Regions from separate parts of the Natronoglycomyces albus genome, predicted to be linked through region 3. Evidence: predicted binding sites of a transcription regulator. Region 3 holds the regulator's gene; each other region holds the start of a gene.
What was found. The regulator HrcA, encoded in region 3, represses chaperone genes, less so after heat shock. The targets are predictions, from matches to a motif close to CTTAGCACTCNCNNNNNGNGAGTGCTAAG.

Region 1 (7,632 bases), 370 kb from region 3:
ACCTCGCAGTGACCAAGCACCGGTGTACTCCATGCTTCCTTTGCGGTAGCTGCGGGCCTCTCCCATTACTCGGCGGCGATCGGCATGGCTTGGACGCAGTGGTGGTTACCAGTCATCATCGGCCGGTACCCGCCGCTGTGTTACTCGGCGCGCTGGGCGGTCAATGTCGGTCACCGACGCAGAAAGGCAGCTCATCGGCTATCGAATGATGGCGAGGTCGATCGGTTTGGCCACGGCATGCCACCGTGGCTACTGGACGCAGAACTCGTTTCCCTCCGGGTCGGTCAACGTGTAGTGGTACTCGGGGAATAGTCCCCACTGTGTGTCCACCTTGCCGATGAGGGTGGCTCCCAGGGCGACGATTCGCTCCACCTCGCTCTCGACTTCCTCCCTGGTGGGAATACGCCCGGGAGTGGCGCTGATATCCAGATGAATGCGGTTCTTGGCGTCCTTGCCCTCGGGAACTTTCTGGAAGAAAAGTCGTGGACCCTCCCCCTTGGGGTCTTCGGCAATCGATCGCTGTAGCAGATCCTCTTCGGTGAGGCCGTTGGCCAATAGTTGCTCCCGCAGCTGGGGCGGGTATTCGGCTCGGGGGTAACCCAGCACGTCCGACCAAAAGTGCGACAGAGACCGTGGGTTGGCACAGTCGAATGTTATGTTGCCGATCTTCATGTCGACCTCCAAATAAGATGTGTGGGAGCGTGCTTGCCTGATATCAACGACGGCATGGCCGCATGAAAGGTCACGGGTACCCGCGCCGATCCATTTGGCGGCACCACTATTCGCAGTTCAGCGTGGTGCGGGATTGAATTGACGTTCGCAGATAACCCTACGATGCGCCTGTGACATTGCGGGCGGGATGTTGCTGCCGCCGGAGAGGGCGTGCGGCCTCACATCGGGGTTTGTGTGTCGCTGACACCGGATAGCCATCGCGGCCCCATCCTCCGCCCAGCAGCAAACGGAAGGGGTCTGCACCGGCCGCACATACGATGCGATCAGTCACGGAACGTGTGTGGACGGTAGGGCAATGAGCGGATGATCCCTAGACCCTGAGCCCCTTGGGATCGAAGGCCGGAGCAAGATCACGCGGTGGTTTGCGTGATCCAAACCGGCTTCAGGGCATAGTAAAGCCTTCGCGGCACCGATCCCCTTAGACCGCGAAGGCTCTTGCACCTTATCTAGAAACCAAGCGAGACTCTCACATTTGTCAGGTTTCTGACACTATAAAACCACAGTGTGAAACCGCAAGATCACTTTCAGCGCCCAGCCCGCTGGTTCCGTTGCCCCTCAATCCAAATGCCAACGACCTCGGTCCCAGATCCGGTTTTCCCCTAGCTAGACGACATCACTGGCTGACTCACTTTGACATCGACACCGACAAACGGTGGTGGCCCCCAAGCAAAGCTTGGGGGCCACCACCGTTGCTACGGCGAGTCAACCGCCGCCGGTGCGATCCAGCGCGCGGGTGTCGACCGCATTGAGTTAATTTCACAGAGCTAGAAGCCCGGTCCGTGCTGATGCGCGTGGCCATGTCCTCCGTGGGAGTGGCCATGAGCGTCTTCGTCGTCGTCCTCGGGCTTGTCAACCACAAGAGTCTCGGTCGTCAGCAGCATGCTGACAATCGAGCCCGCGTTGAGCAGCGCGTTACGCGTTACCTTCACGGGGTCGATGACACCGGCCGAAACCAGGTCCTCGTACACACCAGTGGTCGCGTTCCAGCCCTCGCGCCAACCCAGTTTCGCGACCTCGTTGGCAACTACGTCACCGGACTCGCCAGCGTTGAGCGCGATGCGGCTCACTGGAGCAGACAGGGCACGCGAGACGATCTCGACGCCGAACTGCTCGTCGGCAGCCACCTCAAGGTCCTCCAGCACTGAGCGGGCGTGCAGCAGAGCCGCTCCCCCACCGGGAACAATGCCTTCCTCCACGGCGGCCTTGGTCGCGTTGATCGCGTCCTCGATGCGGTGCTTGCGCTCCCGCATTTCCACCTCGGTGGCCGCGCCGACCTCGATGACGGCTACGCCGCCCCCGAGCTTCGACAGCCGCTCCTGCAGTTTCTCTTGGTCCCAGCTGGAGTCGGTCTGTTCCAGCTGTGTACGCAGCTGACGCATCCGCGCCTGCACGTCCTCGTCCGATCCAGCCCCATCCACAATGGTGGTCGAGTCTTTCGTGACGACGATGCGCCGGGCCCGGCCCAGGTGTGACAGGTCCAGGTCGCTCAGACCCAGACCAACCTCGTCGGAGACGACCTGTGCGCCAGTTTGCACGGCCAGGTCTTCCAAGATCGCCTTGCGGCGGTCGCCGAAGGCCGGAGCCTTGATGGCGCAGACCTTGAGAGTCTTGCGCAACGCGTTGACCGTGAGGGTCGACAGAGCCTGGCCCTCGACGTCCTCAGCGATGATCAGCAGCGGCTTGCCCGACTCGATGACCTTTTCCAGCAACGGAAGCAGGTCCTCGATCGCCGAGATCTTGCCGTTGGTCAGCAGGATGTGGGCGTCCTCGAACACGACTTCGCGCGACTCGGCGTCGGTCACGAAGCTGGGCGAGATGTAGCCCTTCTCCAGCTGCATACCTTCGGTGACGTTGAGCTCGGTGTGCAGGGTTGAACCCTCTTCCACCGTGATCACACCGTCGGTGCCAACCTTGTCCATCGCATCGGCGATGAGTTCACCGATCTTGGCGTCCTGCGCCGAGATGGTCGCCACTTGGGCGATCTCGGCGTGGCCGGTCACGTCGGTGGCCTTGTTCAACAGTTCATTCGAGACAGCCTCCACCGCGGCGGTGATGCCGGCGCGAATGGCGATCGGGCTGTTCCCGGCCGTCACCGCCCGTACACCCGCGTGGCTCATGGCCTGCGCGAGCACGGTGGCGGTCGTGGTTCCGTCTCCGGCCACGTCGTTGGTCTTGGTCGCGACTTCCTTCACCAGCTGGGCGCCCAGGTTGTGATAGGGCTCCTCCAGCTCCACTTCCTTGGCGATCGTGACGCCGTCGTTGGTGATGACGGGCGCGCCGAAGGAGCGGTCCAGCACCACGTTGCGGCCCTTGGGCCCCAACGTCACCTTGACGGTGTCGGCCAGGCGGTCCACACCGTGCAGCAGGTTCTGGCGGGCGTCGTCGGAGAAGCTGAGAATTTTCGGCATTTAATGTCCTTTCTCTCGGGCCTCGTTCGCCAGGTTTCACCGCTTGCGAACGAACGAAGGTCCCGCCTCCCGTCAAGGAGGCTCATTCACGTGGGTTCCCACAGGGCCGAAGGAGGAGACGTCTACCGATGGCAAACGGCCCGACCAGGGCCCGGCAGGTGTTGCCCTGAATGAGACTCGGGGAGGGCGAGACCTTACGTGAGGCTTACTTCTCGACGACCGCGAGCACGTCGCGCGAGGAAAGCACCAGGTACTCTTCTCCGGCGTACTTGACTTCGGTTCCGCCGTACTTGGAGTAGATGACGACGTCGCCGACGTTGACGTCGACCGGGATGCGGTTGCCCTTGTCGTCGACGTTGCCCGGACCGACAGCCAGGACGGTGCCCTCTTGCGGCTTCTCCTTGGCGGTGTCGGGGATAACGATTCCGGAGGCGGTGGTGGTCTCGGCCTCGTTGGCCTGGACTACGATGCGGTCGCCCAGTGGCTTGATTGCAGCCTTGCTCACTTTAACTCTCCAACGTTGATGTGTGGTTAGTTCGCCACCGATGCCTGGTGCGGCCGGGTCCGTCGTCGCGGGTGTCGAAACCGGCTGTGCGCAGGCGCGGTGAGCGCTCACATGTTCGCTTAATTAGCACTCTCGCACCGAGAGCGCTAATGACTATTGTAGCGCTTAGCAATCTCGGACTGCGAGTGCTAAGCCTAAGAGTAATACGCCTGGTAGAAAGCGTCAACGCCGCGTGCTGAACGTCGCACTCATCACTGCGTAGCCCTCCGGGGGGCGACCGATTCATTCCGGTTTGGGAGGGTACCTCGCCCTGCCTGATCGTCAGGGATGATGAAGAGGTGGACGAAGATCTCTTGGCGGCCGCCTCCCAAGCCTTGGCCGCTCATGGCAACCGCGCGGCCCTAGAGCTGCGAAAGAGCGTGACCGACCCACAGCTCGTGGCACAGGCACTCACATTCGCGCAACTGCGACAGCGAGCCGAGGGCAAATTCGCTCCCGCCGACGCGAAGCGGCTGCTATTCACCCGGGCGGGACTCGAGCAGGCAACCCGTGCCGTGGTAGCCACCCGGCGAGCCGAACGCTTTGCGCAGCTGGGAGCCACCCGGGTCGCCGACCTCGGCTGTGGGATAGGAGCCGACGCCTACGCTTTCGCGCGAGCGGGAATCGACGTGATGGCAGTGGAGGCAGACGCCCACACAGCCCAGCTCGTGCAACACAATGCCCACGCCCTAGGCCTGGAAGACCGCATCGAAGTGCGCCACGCTGACGCGATGGAGGTCGACCTCACCGGCTGCGACGCCGTCTTTAGCGACCCGGCCCGCAGAGGCGGAAAAGGCCGCGTCTTCGACCCCTCCCAGTACTCGCCACCCCTGGACGCCCTCCTCGAACGCTTGCGCCCCACCAGTGCTTTTAGCGGCGGTGTCGCCTTGAAACTCAGCCCTGGCGTGGATCATCGGTGGCTCCCACCGGAGGCCGAAGCCGAATGGGTGGCGGTCGAACGCGACGTCGTGGAGGCGTGTCTGTGGTTGGAACCGCCCACGTCCACCCAACGCAGAGCCGCCGCGTTCGTGGATGGGCGTTGGCATGAACTGACCGGAACCGGCCGCGATAGCGCCGAAGTCGGCCCCGTGGCTCGGTACCTATACGAACCCAACGGAGCAGTCCTGCGCTCGGGTCTAGTCGCCCAGTTGGCCCAGATCCTCAAGGCCCACCTGGCGCATCCGGACATCGCCTACATGTACGCCGATCAGGCACGGCGACATCCCTTGGCGCGAGTGTGGGAAGTCGAAGAAGTGTGGCCCTTGCAGCCTCGTAAACTGCGTCCGCTTTTGGCCCAGCGCGGAATTGGGCGGTTGACCATTAAACAGCGTGGCACCGGGATCGTGCCCGATGAATTCCGCAAGCAGCTACATCTGCGCGGGTCCAAGGAAGCCACTTTGGTGGCAACGCGCGTCGACCAACAACATGTGGCGCTGCTGTGCCGTGAGGTGTACTCACCGAAGGATCAGGGGCAAATGTACGCACCGGATGCGGCCCAGCCGGATCGTTAGACACGCCATTGCGGGGGCGCACCGTTATTCACACCCCGGTAGGGGTCGTCGTGACCGCTGCCTTGGCACCTATCGCCGGTGGTCTTCCAGCAACATGGTCCAGCCCTCCATTGCCCGCCGATACTCCTCCGGGCAATACTCCGCTCGTTCCTCGGTGAGAGCCTCGGCCTCAATGAGGTTCTGGCCCTTCTCACGGTCCGACCCATATAGATAGCACGCGTAGTTATAGGCGCGTTGGGAATCCAGCGAGTGGGTGTCGGCCAGCGCGTCGGTGTCGATCTGAGCATGCTCGCCATAGTGCAAGTATTGGTCGATGACATCCAGCAGAATGTCGCGATGGTCTTCCTCGGAGGCAAGGAGCTGGTAGGCGACGAACTGGTCGGCCACGTCTTCCTCATTGCCGGTGATGGGCAATTCCAGCTGGTCGATGAGCGCGTGCGCGATCTCATGATAGGTCGTCTCGGTGACTAGCGAGTGTACGAAACGATCAGTCGGCCGCTGATGGATGTCGGCACTGAGCCGGTATTCCTCGATGAGTTCGTAGCAGATGGTGACTTGACTGACTTGGGGGTCATAGTAGGCGTTGTTCGTGTCGCAGTCGGTGGCAAGCAAATGGAGGTCGTCGACCAGCCACAGTTCGGCGGCGAGCTCTTCGGCCGCGGTGTCCATGACCGCGCCCTCCACAAGTAGGTCTCGCGCTTGTGGATGCTTTTGTGTGGGTTCGTATTCGACGGTGATCGTGCCGGACTGGGCCGGGCCGCCGGGAGCGGCCGAACAGCCGGTGAGTACGACCGCGGCTAGAATCATCGCCACGGCGGCATGGCTAACCGTCTCGGTGGCGTGAGTCTTGTTCCCAGTTGCGGCCCGCAATGCCTCCGCCTTTCAGTGTTTTGATAGTGACAGTAGCGGCATTGTGCGAGCGGGGCCCAGTTGAGGCTTCCTCGCCTCGGGCCTGTGCCACCCGATGGACCACATGGGCCCTTGGCCGCCTCGGCTGAGATCTATTCGTCGGTTGCGGCTTTCTTGGTGGACTTCTTGGCCGCTTTCTTCGCCGTCTTCTTCGCGGCGGCTTTCTTCGCGGTTTTTTTGGCTGTCTTCTTCACAGCCTTCTTGGCGGCTTTCTTGGCGGCTTTCTTCGCGGTTTTCTTAGCCGCCTTCTTCACGGTCTTCTTGCCCACATCGCCCGAGGCGACCTTTTCGCGCCGTTCGGCTAGAAGTTCGGCGGCTCGGTCAATCGTCATCGCCTCGATGGTGTCGGTCTTACGCAGCGACGCGTTGGTTTCGCCGTCGGTGGCGTAGGGTCCGAAGCGCCCGTCTTTAATGACGACGTCCTTGCCGGTGACTGGGTCTGCGCCAAGTTCCTTCAACGGCGGGCGGGCGGTGCGACGTCCACGCTGTTTCGGTTCGGCCAGTAGCTTTTTCGCCTGTTCGAGAGTGAGGCTAAAGAGCTGCTCTTCCTCGGCCAAGGATCGGTAGTCGCGCTTCTTGACCACGTAGGGTCCGTGCGGCCCCAGGCCGGTGCGGATCTCCTCACCGTCCTCGTCGTGCCCGACCAGGCGCGGCAGGGTGAGAAGTTTAAGGGCGTCTTCCAAGGTGATCTCGGAGAGCTTCTGCCCGGTCAAGAGCGAGGAGGTTTTCTCCCCACTGGTGACATAGGGGCCGTAGCGACCAGTCTTGGCGTGAACGGGTTCGCCGGTCTCAGGATGGGTGCCCAGTTCCTGTTCCCCCGAACCGATCTCGTAGAGCTCCTCGACCTTGGCTCGGGTGAGCTCGTCCGGGGCAACGGAGGCGGGTACGGAGACGCGCTCTCCGGCCTCGCCGGGCTCCGCGTCGGCTCTCGTACGTTCCAGATAGGGCCCGTAGCGACCGACGCGCACCACGACGCGGCGATTTTCCTCATCGGTGTACAGCGGAATGGAGTTGACGCCCCTGGCGTCGATGCGCCCTAGTTCCTCATCGACCAGGTTTTTCAAACCGCCGGAGGAGGCCACGGAGCCTTCCTCGCCCTCTCCACCGAAGTAGAAGGAGCGCAAGAAGTTGATCGAGGCGGCGTTGCCGGTGGCGATCTCGTCGAGTTCCTGTTCCATCCCGGCGGTGAAGCCATAGTCGACCAGGCGCGGGAAGTGCTTCTCCATCAGACCAATAACGGCGAATGCCAGGAACGAGGGCACCAATGCTTGGCCGCGTTTGAAGACGTAGCCACGGTCCTGGATGGTCTGCATGATCGAGGCGTAGGTGGATGGGCGGCCAATGCCGCGCTCTTCGAGACCCTTGACCAGGGTTGCCTCGGTGTAACGCGCCGGCGGCTGGGTGGTGTGACCGTTGGGTTCGAGGCCGCGCTCGACCAGGGGCTGTTTGGCCTGCATCTCGGGCAGGCGGCGCTCAGCGTCGTCGGCTTCTCCCGAGGCGTCGTCGAGCGATTCGACATAGGCCTTGA
Region 2 (7,632 bases), 1.5 Mb from region 3:
CGGCGTGCAACCGGTGATCGTCGGGTGCCGTGGAGCGGGCAAGCAATCCGGTGGAGTTGCGGTGGAGGAAGTTGTCGCGCAACAACACCTCACCCTTGCCAGTAGCGGAGAACCCGACGAGGTTGTCATTGATTTCGCAACCGTGAACTTCCAAGCCCCAGTCTTGACCTTCGGAGGAGGTGGTTCCCGTGGCGTGTACTCCAGCGAAAGGGTTCCCGTTGGCAAGGCAGGCGGTGACTTTGCCGTCGGACACGTCGCGGAATTCCAGGCCCACCGCCCCGTTATAGCGGGCGTGAACTCGGTCGAGGGTGAACGTGTCGGTGTTGACGAAACGGACGCCGGTGTGCAGCGAGTTTTGGACCGTGAGGTTGGCTAGGTATGTACCGGACGAGTCGGTGACGACGAGGCCTTCTTCGAGGCCAAAGCGGGCATCGAGGATGATGTGGTGGGCAGCGGAGCCCATACCTTCGAGCTGGATGTCATTGAGGCCCTCGATGAGGAGCGGATCGGGCAAAGTGTAGCGGCCCGGCAGGATCATGATGCGGTCCCCGTCGGAGGCCGCATCCAACGCCTCGTGAGGTTCGCTAAATCCATCCTCTTGGCACTGTCCATAGAGCTCTTGGTTGCGAAATGCCTGATTGTAGTCCAGTTCGGCGTTGCGTTCGTTGAACTCGGTCTCGTCGTCCAGGCACACCAAAAGGTAGTTTCCCTCGTCGCGGTATTCGGGTGCCGGATGGTCGGCGTCCGATTCCGACTCGGGTGCCTCGTCGGGATCAATATCGGGGTCGTCGGTGGGCAGAATGATCTCGTCATCTTCGTCCCCGTTCTCTTGTGCCATAACGGGGCCGGTGAAAATCGGCAGAGTCACAACGGGGAGGGCGATCACAGCCGCGAACACGGCGATGAGAACGAATCTACGTGGGGTGGACATGACTTAGCTTAACTTTTTGTCGCAATTACCCCAAGGGACTGATTCGCAATTGTGTTCCAATATCGACGAAACGGCTAGCCGCCTAGACCGAACCTCAGCGCCGGGGTCGCCATTCCTCGGCCAAGAGCGACATGATGACGTGGTCAACGTATTCCCCGTCCCACAACAGGGCCTGCCGCTGGCGCCCTTCGACCACGAACCCAATCTTTTCGTAGGAGCGGATGCCACGTGGGTTGAACGCGTATACACCAAGGCTGATGCGGTTGAGCCGTAGTTTCTGAAATCCGTAGTCGATAATGAGGCAGCCCGCCTCGGTTCCCAATCCCCGCCCTTGTCCCTGCGGGCCCAGCGCGATGCGGTAGTTGCAGCTGCGGTTCTCGGGCTCCCACTCGTTGAGGACGACCTCGCCGACGACTTTTTGCGTGGCGTTGTCGATGACAGCCAGGTCTAGCCTGTCGTCGGCAAAGCGGCGGGCGGCGATGATCGGCATGAGTTTTTTGAGCTCGAAGCTGCCTCGACTGCCGGTGAGGCGAGCTACCTCGGGGTCGTTTAGGGCATGGAAGAGCTGTTCGCCGTAGTCGGCGCCCAGCGGCACCAAGGTCACCAGGTCCCCGCTCAGAGTGGGTTTGCGGTAGAAGTCGGGTCGAAAATCATCGGTAGTGCTCACGTTGGCCATAGCCTGAGCGTAGGCCGGATACGGCTCGGAGGTAACCACTTTTTGCGCAAGTCGAGACCGGCTTGGAAGTTCCGACGGTTCCGTGCCCGGCAATGGCGCCTGGCCGATGGTCACCTCACCAGGGCCGCATGGGGCACGGAACCTATTCCGTCAGGAACTGGGAGAGCCTCTGAGCTTACCGCACCCATGCTCGTTGTGCTTTTCTCAGAGCCGACTGTGATGCGACCGTCTCGGACCGCATCGTCCATTCGGTCAGGGTCGAGAACCTATCTCATCATTTCGCCGGAAGTGGGAACGCTTGTGGCTACTGTATGTCTATGAGTGAATCCTCCATCAACATTCGCAAGAACGCCGCGGCGAGCCGCTTCGAGGCTTGGGACGGTGAGTCACTTATCGGCCAACTGGATTTCGACAAACAGGAGAAGTTCACGCTGTACCCGCATACGGAGGTAGACCCCGCGTACCGAGGCCAGGGCTTGGCCAATCAACTGGCCGAGGCGGCGTTCGCGGATCTACGGGCACAGGGCGGTATGGCGTATCCACAGTGCCCGTTTGTGGCGAAGTGGCTATCGAAGCATCCCGAATACGCCGACCTGGACGCACGAGGCCACTCGAGTGACTGAGAGCGCGCCGGCGCTATTCTCGCTGGTTCGTTCACTAGCGCGAACGTGACCCAGCGCGGTGATGATTGCGCACCTGTGGCACTGGCTTCAGGTTGGGCGCTGTCCACGACAAACGGGCCCCCGATCCATGCTGGATCGAGAGCCCGTCTTCGCGTTCGCCCTTTTCAGGGGGCTACAGCTATGGGTGCGCTAGGGCTTAGAAACCGCCCATGCCCATGCCCGGGTCGGCCGGAGCCGCCGGAGCGTCCTTCTCGGGCTTGTCGGCGATGACAGCCTCGGTGGTCAGGAACAGCGCGGCGATCGACGCGGCGTTCTGCAGCGCGGAACGGGTGACCTTGGTCGGGTCCGGGATTCCAGCGTCGAGCATGTTGACGTACTCGCCGGTGGCGGCGTTGAGGCCTTCGCCCGCGGGCAGGCTCTTGACCTTCTCCACCACGACGCCGCCCTCAAGGCCGGCGTTCTCGGCGATGAAGCGCAGCGGCGCACCGAGGGCGCGCTTGACCAGCTCCACACCGGCGGCTTCGTCGCCTTCGGCTTCGATCTTCTCGAACGCGTCCACACCGGCCTGAACCAGAGCGACACCACCACCGGGCAGGATGCCCTCTTCGACGGCGGCCTTCGCGTTGCGAACGGCGTCTTCGATGCGGTGCTTGCGCTCTTTGAGCTCCACCTCGGTGGCGGCACCCACGCGGATCACGGCAACACCGCCGGCCAGCTTGGCCAGACGCTCTTGCAGCTTCTCGCGGTCGTAGTCGGAGTCCGAAGCCTCGATCTCGCCGCGGATCTGGGCCACCCGGCCGTCGATCTGCTCTTGCGAGCCGCCACCGTCGACGATGGTGGTCTCGTCCTTGGTGATGACGACCTTGCGGGCGGTACCCAGCAGGTCGATCGTGGCGTTCTCCAGCTTGAGGCCGACCTCTTCGGAGATGACCTGGCCACCGGTGAGGATGGCGATGTCGCCCAGCATGGCCTTGCGACGGTCACCGAAGCCGGGGGCCTTGACCGCGACGGTCTTGAAGGTTCCGCGGATCTTGTTGACGACCAGGGTCGCCAGCGCTTCGCCCTCGATGTCCTCGGAGATGATCAGCAGCGGCTTGCCGGCCTGCATGACCTTCTCGAGGGTGGGGAGGAGGTCCTTGATCGCCGAGATCTTGGAGTTGGCGATGAGGATGTAGGGGTCCTCTAGGACGGCTTCCATGCGGTCCTGGTCGGTCACGAAGTAACCGGACAGGTAGCCCTTGTCGAAGCGCATACCTTCGGTGAGTTCGAGGTCCAGCCCGAAGGTGTTGGACTCCTCGACGGTGATGACGCCTTCCTTGCCAACCTTCTCCATCGCTTCGGCGATGATGTCGCCAACGGTGCTGTCACCGGCGGAGATGGAGGCGGTGGAGGCGATCTGCTCCTTGGTCTCGACCTCGGTGGACAGACCGTGCAGCTGCTCGGTCACCGCGGAGACGGCCTTTTCGATGCCGCGCTTGACGGCGATCGGGTTGGCTCCGGCGGCAACGGCGCGCAGGCCTTCCTTGACGAGGGCTTGGGCCAACACGGTGGCGGTGGTGGTTCCGTCACCGGCTACGTCGTCAGTCTTCTTGGCGACTTCCTTGACCAGCTCAGCGCCGATCTTTTCGTAAGGGTCTTCCAGCTCAATGTCATTGGCGACCGTCACACCATCGTTGGTGATGGTGGGTGCGCCCCACTTCTTGTCGAGGACAACGTTGCGGCCCTTGGGGCCGAGCGTCACCTTAACGGCGTCGGCGAGGATGTTCATTCCTCGCTCTAGTCCACGGCGAGCTTCCTCGTCGAACGCAATCATTTTCGCCATTGTGTTTGGCTTCCTTCCGGATTGCTCTTTAGTGCTTTTCTTCTGAGGCAGCTGGCCCGCGACGACTGTGCCACGTGCTCACTTCAGTCACCCTGCGACTGGCGAGCCGTGACTCCGCCACCCCAACGTTGATTAGCACTCGGTATGTTCGAGTGCTAACTCAGGTATAGCACTCTCGCGCCGAGAGTGCCAACTTGGGTACCCGTGATGAGGCCCTCAGGGCTGGTCAGTAGATGTTTGCGGCCCATCGCGTTAGGTGTCGAATTGGGCGGGAGCGGCTTCGGCGGCCAGTTGGGTCGTGGTGAGGGGTTCCTTGCGGCCGCGCAAAAAGGCGTACGTACACAGGTGGGCGGAGACGATCCACATATACGTGGCGATCATCAAAATGGACATGATGCCGAGGATGATCGTGGCCACGACGACACTAAACCAGCCCTCGATGGTCGCGAGGAGCATCGAACCGAGTACGTATACCGAGATCTGGATGGCGCTGGTGAGGCAGATGGCGACCAGCCAGCTGAACACGGCGCGTCCCAAGGCGGGGCCGAGTGCGGAGTGGGTCAGTTCGATGGAGCGGCCCAGCGGGTTGCGATGCTGGTCGAATGCGTAGGCGGCGATGATCAGGCTGAGGGCGAAGAGGGCCCATAGGCCCGGCAAGACGAGCAGGACCATGCCGATACTGACGATGATGAAGCTCACTATCACCCATAGCCACAGCATTCCACCGCGTCTGAGCCCGTAGCGGATCGCTTCGGGCAGGCTGAGGAAGCCGCCGGCGGCTTCAGCTACGGCGATGCGGGTGGCGGCGAGGAACGCGGCGGCGGAGAAGTAGACCAGCACTAGCCCGGTGAGCCCTTGGCCGATGCCAGCGATGCCGACTGGAGTCACCACGACGTCCCCGGCCATGCGGAAGCCCTCCCCTGGCGTGAAGTAGGAGGGTAGACCTATCAGGCTGAACACCCATCCGGGGAGGACGACTCCGAGCCCGAGGACGATTCCCATGGAGCGCCAGCTGCGTTGGATGACCCCGAGGCTGGCTTGGCACCATGACCCGAAGTCTCCGGTGACGATGGGGTCGGAGGTTTCCCACAGCCCGTCGTCTTCCCAGTAGGGGTTGTCTCGCGGCGGGATGTCTTCGGCGTCTGGTTCAAAGCCGTAGTGGTGGTCGGGGCCGGGAAGGTTGGCGGCTTCCGGTTCTGGTTGAGCTCCTCGGGCTATTGGGGAGTCCGGATCGGGCTGGCCCGGATTGAATGCGGGATCTGAGGGCGGTTGTTGTCCGGTCATATTCCGCATACTATGCGCTACCGGGGCCGGGGGCGTTCTTTTTGGGGCCGCTGCGGCGACCCGGTTTTGGCCTGTGCGCTTGCAGCCAGCGCGCCGGGACGGCTATTTCTTACGCGGGCTGGTCTTCGCTTGGCTCTGTGGATGCGTGCTGGCTTGTGCTAATCGATAGGGCGGGGAGCTGCTGGGCGACCGCCACGGCCCACCAATGCGAGATTTTCTCACTCTGGGGACCCCCAATTCCATCCTCGCAAGAATTCCGTTTGGGCTCAAGAAATACTTTTCGCCCTGTGGATAACGTTAAATCCACATTTATCAATATCTGCGCGCCCCTATCCGAATACTGGCAGGTGCGGCCGGGGCGGGCAAGGAATTGTTGCGAGCCTGTGGATAAGGCGCGCGGGCTGTGGACCGAAAGCCAAAATGCCCGGGTGAGGCGCGAAAACGCGCCTCACCCGGGCCAGCGGTACCGCCCGTTCTGGCGGCACCTGTGCAACGCGGTTAGCGGGTTGGTGGACCTGCGTCCACCTGGCAAACCGAAGCCACAAACTCACATCTTTGATGCCAGCTCACCGAACAGATCCACAGTAGTGCGATTCCCAAGGTTTAGGCAAGAGCGTACGGGCCTTATGCACAAGTGCTAGTTCAAAGCCGCAGAAGGCGACGTTTACGCAAGTAAACGAGCCGGCGAGAATGCCTTTTACATAAGCCCCACACCTCCACAACGGCGCCAAAGGAGCCGTGCGCGTGTTCAATGCCCCTGTGCACACATGGAAATGCGCCCTGCGTTAGTCCACTTAGAGCTTTTTCTGTAGCTCCTGGTCGGTGCAATACACTCGATAGCCCAGTTCCTCGTTGACCGAGATCATGTAACCGTTGGTATCGGCGTTCCACGTATGGATGTATCGCATGCTGGGCCGCCACTGGGACAGCTGCCGCTCATTGACGACCTTCAAACGCGCCCCGAGCCGGTGCCCACGATGGTCAGGATCAACAATCGTGTCCCCGATATAACAATGCTCCTCATCGCCAAGCATGATGTGCGTCTCGGTGAACCCGGCGGCCTGCCCAGTCTCCTTGTGACGAGCGAACGCGCCCAGCCAGATCGAACCTCGGTCCAGCAACGACTTCTCCTCGGACCGAATCCGCTCTACGGAGAACTCTTCCTTCTCAAAGTCAAGGTCACCCATCGGGGAATCGGTCACCATGCGGCCCTTGAGATAGCAATAGCCCTCGATCAACTCGTTGGGAATTGTCCGCGACCACGTGAGGACCTCATATCCCTCAGACTTCGCGCACGCGGCGTCGTAGAGTTCTTGCAACTCTGGACCCTCGTTGAACGTCAAGTCCTTGGTACGATGAATCGTCTCCTGGCCAACCGTGTAACCGTGCTTCGCCGCGAACGTCTTCCCGGGAGCAACCCGGTCGGGAGCTGGCGCGAAGTTGTAGGCAACCTCAGCCATGAGCGTACGCACCCCCACCTGCCGCGCGGTCTGCTCGGCATGCTCCAACAAACGCGCGCCAATGCCCTCGCCTCGGTGCTCAGGGTGGACATCCAGCTCCAGCCACATCATGTGTGTGTTGTTCTCGAGATCGTGTTCCAAGGTCGACGAACCGACTACAGTACCGCCCTTGAGGGCCACGGTCCGGTAATACTTGGTGAACTTCTCCGGGACAACCAAACGCAACCGCAGACGCGGTGAAATCGGCACAGGCAACTCGGGCAAATCATGCGCCGCGATGGCCTGAGAAGCAGAAATCCACCCGTCAACCAGGTCATAGTCAAACGGCTTCAGCTCTCTTAGCTCAATATCAGTCATCGTTTGATTGTCCGGCCCGGGCGAACAGGCTCGCAACCGAATTACGCTTTGCCGGGTCGAGAGCCGCGCGTTCGCCCAACCCTTCGCGCCTAGAGCTTCTTTTGCAGGTTCATCGACGAGCTGTGCGTGCGGAAACCGACCTGATCGTTCACCGCGTTCATGAAGGTGTTGTCCTCGGCGTTGAACGTCTGGATGAATCGCATCTGGGGACGCCACCGCAACAGGTGCCGCTGCATGTCGATCTTGAGGCGTAGACCCAGCCGATGACCTCGATGGGCCGGGGCGACGATCGTATCGTTTTGATACGCCATGACCTCGTCCCCGACGCGGACCTCAATCTCGCTGAGACCAGCCAGGTCGCCGGTCTCCTTGTGCCGGGCATAGACCCCGAGCCACAACACGCCCATGCGTTGTTGCTGCCGTTCAATATCGCGCCACAATGTCGGGGAGTACGTCTCTTCCTCGGCGTCGAGGTCTCC
Region 3 (7,632 bases):
TCTGATCACCGGGGTGAAGGACGTTCGCCAGTCGAAGGTCGGTGACACGGTCACGAATGCCCGTCGTCCCGCTGAGGATGCTCTCGCTGGATACAAAGAGGCGAAGCCGATGGTCTTCTCGGGCTTGTACCCGATCGATGGCTCCGACTACTCCAATTTGCGGGAAGCTCTAGAGAAACTTCAACTCAACGACGCGGCTTTGCAATTCGAGCCCGAGACGTCCGCGGCGCTCGGTTTCGGTTTCCGCTGTGGATTCTTGGGGCTGCTGCACCTGGAGATCATCCGCGAACGCCTCGAACGAGAGTCCAACCTTGACTTGATCTCGACGGCTCCGAACGTGGTCTACCAGGTCACGATGGAAGACGGTACGGAAATTGAGGTCACGAACCCCAGTGAGTTCCCCGAGGGGAAAAACGAGTCGGTCCTAGAGCCCATGGTCAAGGCTACGATCTTGACGCCCTCGGAGTACGTTGGCGCGATCATGGAGCTGTGCCAGTCCCGGCGCGGAAACATGGAGGGCATGGACTATCTCTCGCCCGAGCGGGTCGAACTGCGCTACACCTTGCCGATGGCCGAAATCGTCTTTGACTTTTTCGACAACTTGAAGTCGCGCACCAAAGGGTATGCGTCGATGGACTATGAGCGTTCCGGCGAGCAGCAGGCGGACCTGGTCAAGGTCGATATCTTGCTGCAAGGGGAACGGGTGGACGCGTTTTCGGCGATCGTGCACCGCGATCACGCCTATGCCTATGGGGTGCGCTTGGCGGAGCGCCTGAAGAAGCTCATTCCTCGTCAGCAATTCGAGGTACCGATTCAAGCCGCGATCGGTTCGCGGGTGATCGCGCGCGAGAACATTCGCGCGATGCGCAAAGACGTGCTGGCCAAGTGCTACGGCGGTGACATTAGCCGTAAGCGCAAGCTGCTGGAGAAGCAAAAGGAAGGTAAGAAGCGGATGAAGACGGTGGGGCGGGTAGACGTCCCACAAGAGGCTTTCATCGCAGCGTTGCGCACGGACGAGAACTAGGTTGTTTGTCTCCTAGCCGTGAGACGAACGCCGAGGGTGGGCGTTGAACGGTTTTGGCTTTGATGTGCTGGTGTGGGGTGTTCGGCGGGCGCCGAACACCCCACACCGCTGTTAGAGCTGGGGTCTGTGGGGTATCGGGATTACTCCGGTACCACCCAGTCTGGGGACTTCTTAGCCAGGAATGATTGGACTCCGTGGCGTCCCTCCTCGCCGAGGAAGAACTCGGTTGATGTCTTCGCCGCTGCTTCTAGTTCGCCGCGGACATCCTCGTGTGCGCTGAGCAACCGCTTCACGCCTGCCTGGGCGCCGGGGGCGCCTTGCAACAGATCAGTGACGAAACCGTTGACTGTGGCTTCGACGTCCGCGGCTGGCACCGACCGTGTCACGAGGCCGGTGGCCTCGGCCCGGCGGCCGTCGAACGTCGAACCGGTCAAAAACAGTTCCCTCGCGTCGGTGGCACGAATCTTGCGGAGTACCACCGGCGCGATCACCGCTGGTACGACACCGAGTCGAACCTCGGTGAACGCCAGGGTGGCCTCGGCCGCGCACACTGAAATATCGGCGGCGGCTACCAAACCGAGCCCGCCTCCGCGAACGGGGCCACTGATTGACGCGATCACTGTTTTCGGACATTCCCAGATCGCGGCCAGTACTTGGGGCAGCGCGGCCGCGGGCAGTTCGCCCGCCGCCTGACACTGGGCCGTCGCGGCCAAGTCGACCCCGGCACAGAAGACACGACCGGTGTGGGTAAGGACAACAACACGTACCTCCTCGTCGCCGCTAGCGCGGTGTAGGGCCGCTTCAAGCTGCGCGAGGAGCTCATTGGAGAGCGCGTTGCGATGTGTAGGGCTGTCGAGGGTTATCGTGGCCACGCCGTCGGCGGCCTCATACTTGACGAACGTTTCCGAAGTTGCACCTGCCATAGAGCTACCGTAATAGGTGTGACTAAGCGCATGACCGCCTCCTCCTCATCGACGCCGTACGGCACAGGTGGCGACGAGAACGCCAGTATGATGTCGAACCCAGCCGGTGGACAGAAGCCGTTGGGCCCGGACTGGTTGTCCTCGGCCGCCGCCTCGCCAGAGGTGAGTTCGGCGGGCTTTGGCTTCTATGTCCACGTGCCCTTTTGCGCTTCCCGGTGTGGTTACTGCGATTTCAACACCTATACGGCCACAGAGCTAGGCCCGGGGGTGTCCCGGGAGGCATATGCCCAGCAGGTGCGTGCTGAGATCCGGCTTGCCGCCGCTCGGTTCCCCACCGTGCCCAAGGTCGATACCGTCTTTTTCGGCGGAGGGACGCCGACGTTGCTTCCCGCTGGGGATCTTGTCGCCATCTTGGGCGAGATTCGCGATCAGTTTGGATTGGCTGCGGACGCTGAAGTTACCACTGAGGCCAATCCGGAGTCGGTCAGCGCCGATTACCTGCGCCAGCTGCGCCAGGGCGGTTTCACTCGCCTTTCCTTGGGGATGCAATCAACCGCATCGCATGTGCTGACCATTCTTGATCGGCAACACTCACCTCAACGGGCACTGGACGCGGTCGGCTGGGCCCGATCGGCTGGTTTCGACCATGTCAGCCTTGACCTCATCTATGGAACTCCTGGTGAGACGGCTGCCGATTTTGAGAACACCCTGCGGGCCGTCATTGACTCGGGCGTCGACCATGTCTCGGCCTACGCTCTCATCATTGAGCAAGGCACGGCCCTGGCTCGTCGGGTCCGCCGCAATGAGGTTCCTCAGCCCAGCGACGATGTGGCGGCCGACCGTTATCTTGCTGCCGAGAAGCTGCTCACCCAGGCAGGTTTCACTTGGTATGAGGTGTCCAATTGGGCTCGCTCCGACAGCGACCACTGCCGACACAACCTCCAGTATTGGCGGGGTGGCCACTGGTGGGGTGCCGGGCCCGGCGCGCATTCGTCCCTGCCTGGTGTGCGTTGGTGGAACGTTAAACACCCGGCCCGCTATGCGGCGGCCCTGTCAGAGTCGCGATTGCCCATCGAAGATCACGAAAGCCTTACAGTTGACGATCAATATTTGGAGACTGTGATGCTTCGGACTCGTCTCAGGGACGGGATGCGGGTATCGTCGCTGCGAGAAGATGGTATTGCCGCAGCTAGGCAGGTCGTTGCCGACGGTCTGGCCGATGCGGATGCCTTCGAAGAGGGCACGATCCAGTTGACGTTGCCCGGTCGGCTGCTAGCTGACGCGGTCATTCGCGACCTCACCACCTGAAACACCCTCATACTTAAAGCCTGGCTTAGGTGTGGCCCGCGGTGAGGAGGGCGGGGATGAGGTCCCTAACCGGAGTCGGTGCGAACCATGCCCCACCAGCGTGGGTGGGCACCGGCAGTGACCAGCGTTTGCGAACCCGCGGTCAGATGTCCGCAAAGTGCGATAACGCCGGCAAGTGAGCCTAGGAATAGCGAGAAATTGCCATTCCCCTCAACCATGAGCCACCACAGCAGGAAAGAAACCTCGAAACAAGCACGTAATCCCTATCTGTGCGTCTTGCCCAATTCCACAGTTCGCCCGAACGTGAACGTGCCAGTGCGCACCGCGTTTCCCATGGAGGGAATCCACCTCATGTCACCTCTGGACCCAGATGCCGCTTTGCCCGCCCCCACCTCGCCACCACGGGCACGTCTCGCCCGCCGCAGCCTGCTCACCACCGTGCCCGCCCTGGCCGTGGTCGCTGCCTGCTCCTCAGAGGAGGAACCCACCGATCTGGGAGGTGAGGGCGGTGCCGAGTCCATGCCCCCCTCCCCAGAACCGTCTCCAGAGCCCGAAGACACCACCATCCGCATAACCCACGTCGGTGACACCGTGCTCGGGGCGGCACCCGACCAGCTCCCCGCCAATGGCGGAGTCGACTTCTTCGACGAGGTCGTCGACCACCTAGAAGGCGACGTGGTCATCGCCAACCTCGAAGGCGCGCTTTCCTTGCGCGACGACTGGGTCAAATGCGAAGGAAGCTGCTCGTACTTCCGTATGCCTCCCGAATACGCGGCCATCTTCGCCGATGCCGGTTTCGACGTGCTCAATGTCGCGAACAATCACGCTTGGGACGCCGGCCCCGATGGCGCGGCCGAAACCGAGCAGGCCGTGGCAGACGCGGGCATGAAACTCACCGGCATGCAAGGCCAGATCACACAGATCGAGGTGGAGGGAGTCACCGTCGCGACGGTCGGTTTCGCCCCCTACTACATGTTCACCGACGTACGCGATCTCGACGCGGTTGCCGCACTGGTCCGCGCGGCTTCCGAGGTTGCCGACATCGTGGTGGCGACGGCTCACCTCGGAGCCGAGGGTGTGGACGCCCGCCGCACCCCAGAGGGGACCGAGGAGTACTTGGGAGAGGACCGTGGCAACACGGTGGCCTTCGCCCGCACCTGTATCGACAACGGCGCCCACCTCGTGGTCGGACACGGACCTCACGTCATCCGGGGCATGGAGATGTACAACGGCGGACTCATCGCCTACAGCATCGGCAACTTTGGCGGCTCTGTTCTCAACGGGACCGGCATTCTCGGGCTGGGCGCGATCCTGCAAGTCGATATCGACCCCGACACGGGCCACGTGGTCGGCGGCCATATCGTGCCCACTCGCATGGCCGGTGACGGCCGCCCCACGCTCGATGCCGAGCAGGGCACCTTTGCCGAGGTCAATGAGCTATCTCCTGCGGACTTCGGTGAGAACGCCGTCACTGTCTCCGACGATGGAGTGCTCCAGTTCCCCGGTGATGACCAGGCGTTATGCCTCGGCGCCGGGTCAGTCACAGGCTCGGGCTAAACTTGGCACTCTAGGGCGTTGAGTGCCAAAATTAAGTGATGCGGATCCGGGCTCAGCACGGTGTTCGCCGAAGCCGAACGGGGGACGTCTCGATCGCGCCCCTAAACCGGACAGGCACAACTAGCAGGAAGGTAGTGACTCGATGGACGACCGCAAGCTAGAAGTTTTGCGCGCCATCGTTGAGGGCTACGTCGCCACCCATGAACCCGTTGGTTCAAAGACTGTCGTGGAGAACCAGCGGCTCAGCGTCTCCGCGGCCACGGTGCGCAACGATATGGCCTACCTGGAAGAACTGGGCTATATACATCAGCCACACACCTCAGCCGGACGTATTCCCACCGACAAGGGCTATCGACTGTTCGTCGACCGGCTCGGCAAGATCAAGCCGCTATCGGCCGCCGAACGGCGCGCCGTGCATCGGCTCCTCGGAGAAGCCATCGACCTCGACGACGTCGTCTTGCGCACCGTGCGGCTGCTCAGCCAGCTCACCCACCAAGTCGCCGTCGTGCAGTACCCGTCCTTGTCCCGCTCGCGGGTACGCCACCTCGAGTTGGTGTCCATGTCCCCGCGTCGGCTCATGCTCGTCATGATTGCCGACACAGGGCGAGTCGAACAACGTCACGTCGAACTTCCCACCGACACCTCTGAAGCCGACGTGACCGCCATCCGCAGCCTCATCAACGAAAAACTCGTCGGGCAACCACTCTCGGAGACGCCGCCGCTCATATACGCGCTGGCCGATGAATGTCGCCCCGAGTTGCGCACGACCGTCGAAGCGCTCTCCAACATGTTGTTGGAGACACTCGTGGAACGGCGAGACGAACGTTTGGCTGTGGCAGGGGCCGCCAACCTCACCCGCACCGATTTCGAAGGCGGGCTGCGATCCATCCTGGAGGCTTTGGAGGAGGAAGTCGTGCTCATGCAACTGCTAGGGCACGTCGACCACACCGCAATGCTGCAAGTTCGCATCGGTGATGAGAACGAAAACGCCAACTTCCACGCCACCTCCGTGGTCGCCACTGGCTACGGGGCCGGTACCCCAGTGGGGAATATGGGAGTTGTCGGACCGACCCGCATGGATTATCCGGGTACTATCGCTGCGGTGCGAGCGGTAGCCCGCTACGTATCCGAAATCTTGGAACAAAACCAGTAAACCCACTACGAAGAGACTGATGAGTACACACGTGGCTAAGGACTACTACGGGATTCTCGGGGTGGAAAAAAATGCCACTGCCGATGAGTTGAAAAAGGCTTACCGGAAGCTGGCGCGCGAATTCCACCCGGACGTGAACGACTCGCCTGACTCGGCTGACAAGTTCAAGGAGATCAACGCGGCCTTCGAGGTGCTCATGGACCCGCAAAAGCGGGCCATCGTCGATGCCGGGGGCGACCCGTACGCACAGCCCGGTGCGGGCGGTGGGCCTGGCGCGGGCGGTCCGTTCATGGGGTTCGAAGACATCATGGACGCCTTCTTCGGAGGCGGGGGAATGGGCGCGGGAATGCGGCGCGGTCCGCGTTCGCGCAAGCGGCCCGGCAACGACGCACTGTTGCGCCTGGACCTGTCGTTGGAGGAAGTCGCGTTTGGGACCGAAGCCCCGATTACGGTCGACACCGCGATCTTGTGTGACGGATGCGACGGGCACGGTGCCGAAGGCAATGAGAAGCCCGAGTCGTGCTCGACCTGTGGCGGGGCCGGTGAAGTGCACGTGGTGCAGCGTACGATCCTTGGCCAGGTACGCACCGCGCGTCCCTGTTCGGCGTGCTCCGGTTACGGAAGCATCATCAAGAGCCCCTGCGGCAAGTGTGGCGGCGAGGGCCGGGTGCGGTCGCGCCGGAAGATCACTGTCAAGGTTCCCTCCGGGGTCGAAGACGGCATGCGCATTCGTCTTGGCGGCGAAGGAGAAATTGGGCCCGGTGGCGGTGAAGCCGGTGACTTGTACGTTGAGGTGCGGGAGAAGCCACATGAGGTCTTTACCCGGGAGGGTTCGGACCTGTACAGCAAGATCCGCATCCCCATGACGGCCGCCGCGTTGGGCACGAAGCTGGACTTGGAGGGTTTGGACGGGGAAAAGGACGAGATCGAAGTCTCGCCAGGAACCCAGTCGGGAACCGTCATCAAGGTGCGCGGCAAGGGCGTCCCGAAGCTACGCGGTGGCGGTGCTCGCGGGGACTTGCACGTGAAACTTGAGGTACGTACGCCCACCAAGATCGATGGTGAACAGGAAGAGCTGCTCAAGCGCCTCGCCAAAGTCCGTGACGAGGAAATCGTCGAGGTTAAGCAGGGCTCGGGTTTTTTCGCACGGATGCGTGATGCGTTTAACGGTCATTCGTAACGGTTCACCATCCGGGCAATATGGCTGGCCGCTGGCCATGCGATTCAGCGGCTTTGGGGCCATCCAACCTGAGCGCCGTGACGTGACTGGTCAGGCGTCATTCACCGTGGTCAGCGGTGGCTCAGGAAGAGCTCGGAGCCTACCTCGTGGGCTCCTGCTTGGCATACCAAGACGTACGTGGGCGCGGTGCCGATCTTTATCGATGGGCACCGCCGTCTCATCCCTTCTCGACCGGGGAGGGCCAGCCTGAAGATTTCTATCGCCGCGCCCCCGCAAGGGCTCACAGGTGGCCTCAAAGGCCGATGTCATCGCCTGTGAATTAACGGCACCAAAGGGCGCGGCCGGTCAGCCTCGAGGTTCGCCTTTGCCAAACCAACGCCGACCATCCGCGCGCCACCCTCCCGCGGTGACGCCAGGCTGGCGGAGGACTCACTGTGACTTCGGATAAGCCGATCTGTTCAGTAACCTGGCAAGATCGCACCGACAG

Region 1: groES (co-chaperone GroES) is a predicted target of HrcA. The motif match lies at 3,810-3,838, and genes of this name have one in related genera.
Region 2: groL (chaperonin GroEL) is a predicted target of HrcA. The motif match lies at 4,218-4,246, and genes of this name have one in related genera.

The regions. Positions count from the first base shown of each region.
Region 1 is NZ_CP070496.1:3,134,013-3,141,644, forward strand. It holds gene JQS30_RS13455 (ABC-ATPase domain-containing protein) at 1-12, shown strand, start outside; gene JQS30_RS13460 (VOC family protein) at 250-672, opposite strand; gene groL (chaperonin GroEL) at 1,497-3,140, opposite strand; gene groES (co-chaperone GroES) at 3,346-3,645, opposite strand; gene JQS30_RS13475 (class I SAM-dependent methyltransferase) at 3,984-5,195, shown strand; gene JQS30_RS13480 (DUF4344 domain-containing metallopeptidase) at 5,265-6,065, opposite strand; gene topA (type I DNA topoisomerase) at 6,197-7,632, opposite strand, start outside.
Region 2 is NZ_CP070496.1:319,021-326,652, reverse strand. It holds gene JQS30_RS01350 (right-handed parallel beta-helix repeat-containing protein) at 1-931, opposite strand, end outside; gene JQS30_RS01345 (GNAT family N-acetyltransferase) at 1,026-1,607, opposite strand; gene JQS30_RS01340 (GNAT family N-acetyltransferase) at 1,925-2,230, shown strand; gene groL (chaperonin GroEL) at 2,427-4,052, opposite strand; gene JQS30_RS01330 (hypothetical protein) at 4,305-5,336, opposite strand; gene JQS30_RS01325 (GNAT family N-acetyltransferase) at 6,131-7,153, opposite strand; gene JQS30_RS01320 (GNAT family N-acetyltransferase) at 7,243-7,632, opposite strand, start outside.
Region 3 is NZ_CP070496.1:2,765,890-2,773,521, reverse strand. It holds gene lepA (translation elongation factor 4) at 1-1,024, shown strand, start outside; gene JQS30_RS11885 (enoyl-CoA hydratase-related protein) at 1,165-1,947, opposite strand; gene hemW (radical SAM family heme chaperone HemW) at 2,038-3,255, shown strand; gene JQS30_RS11875 (CapA family protein) at 3,607-4,812, shown strand; gene hrcA (heat-inducible transcriptional repressor HrcA) at 4,955-5,965, shown strand; gene dnaJ (molecular chaperone DnaJ) at 5,997-7,145, shown strand.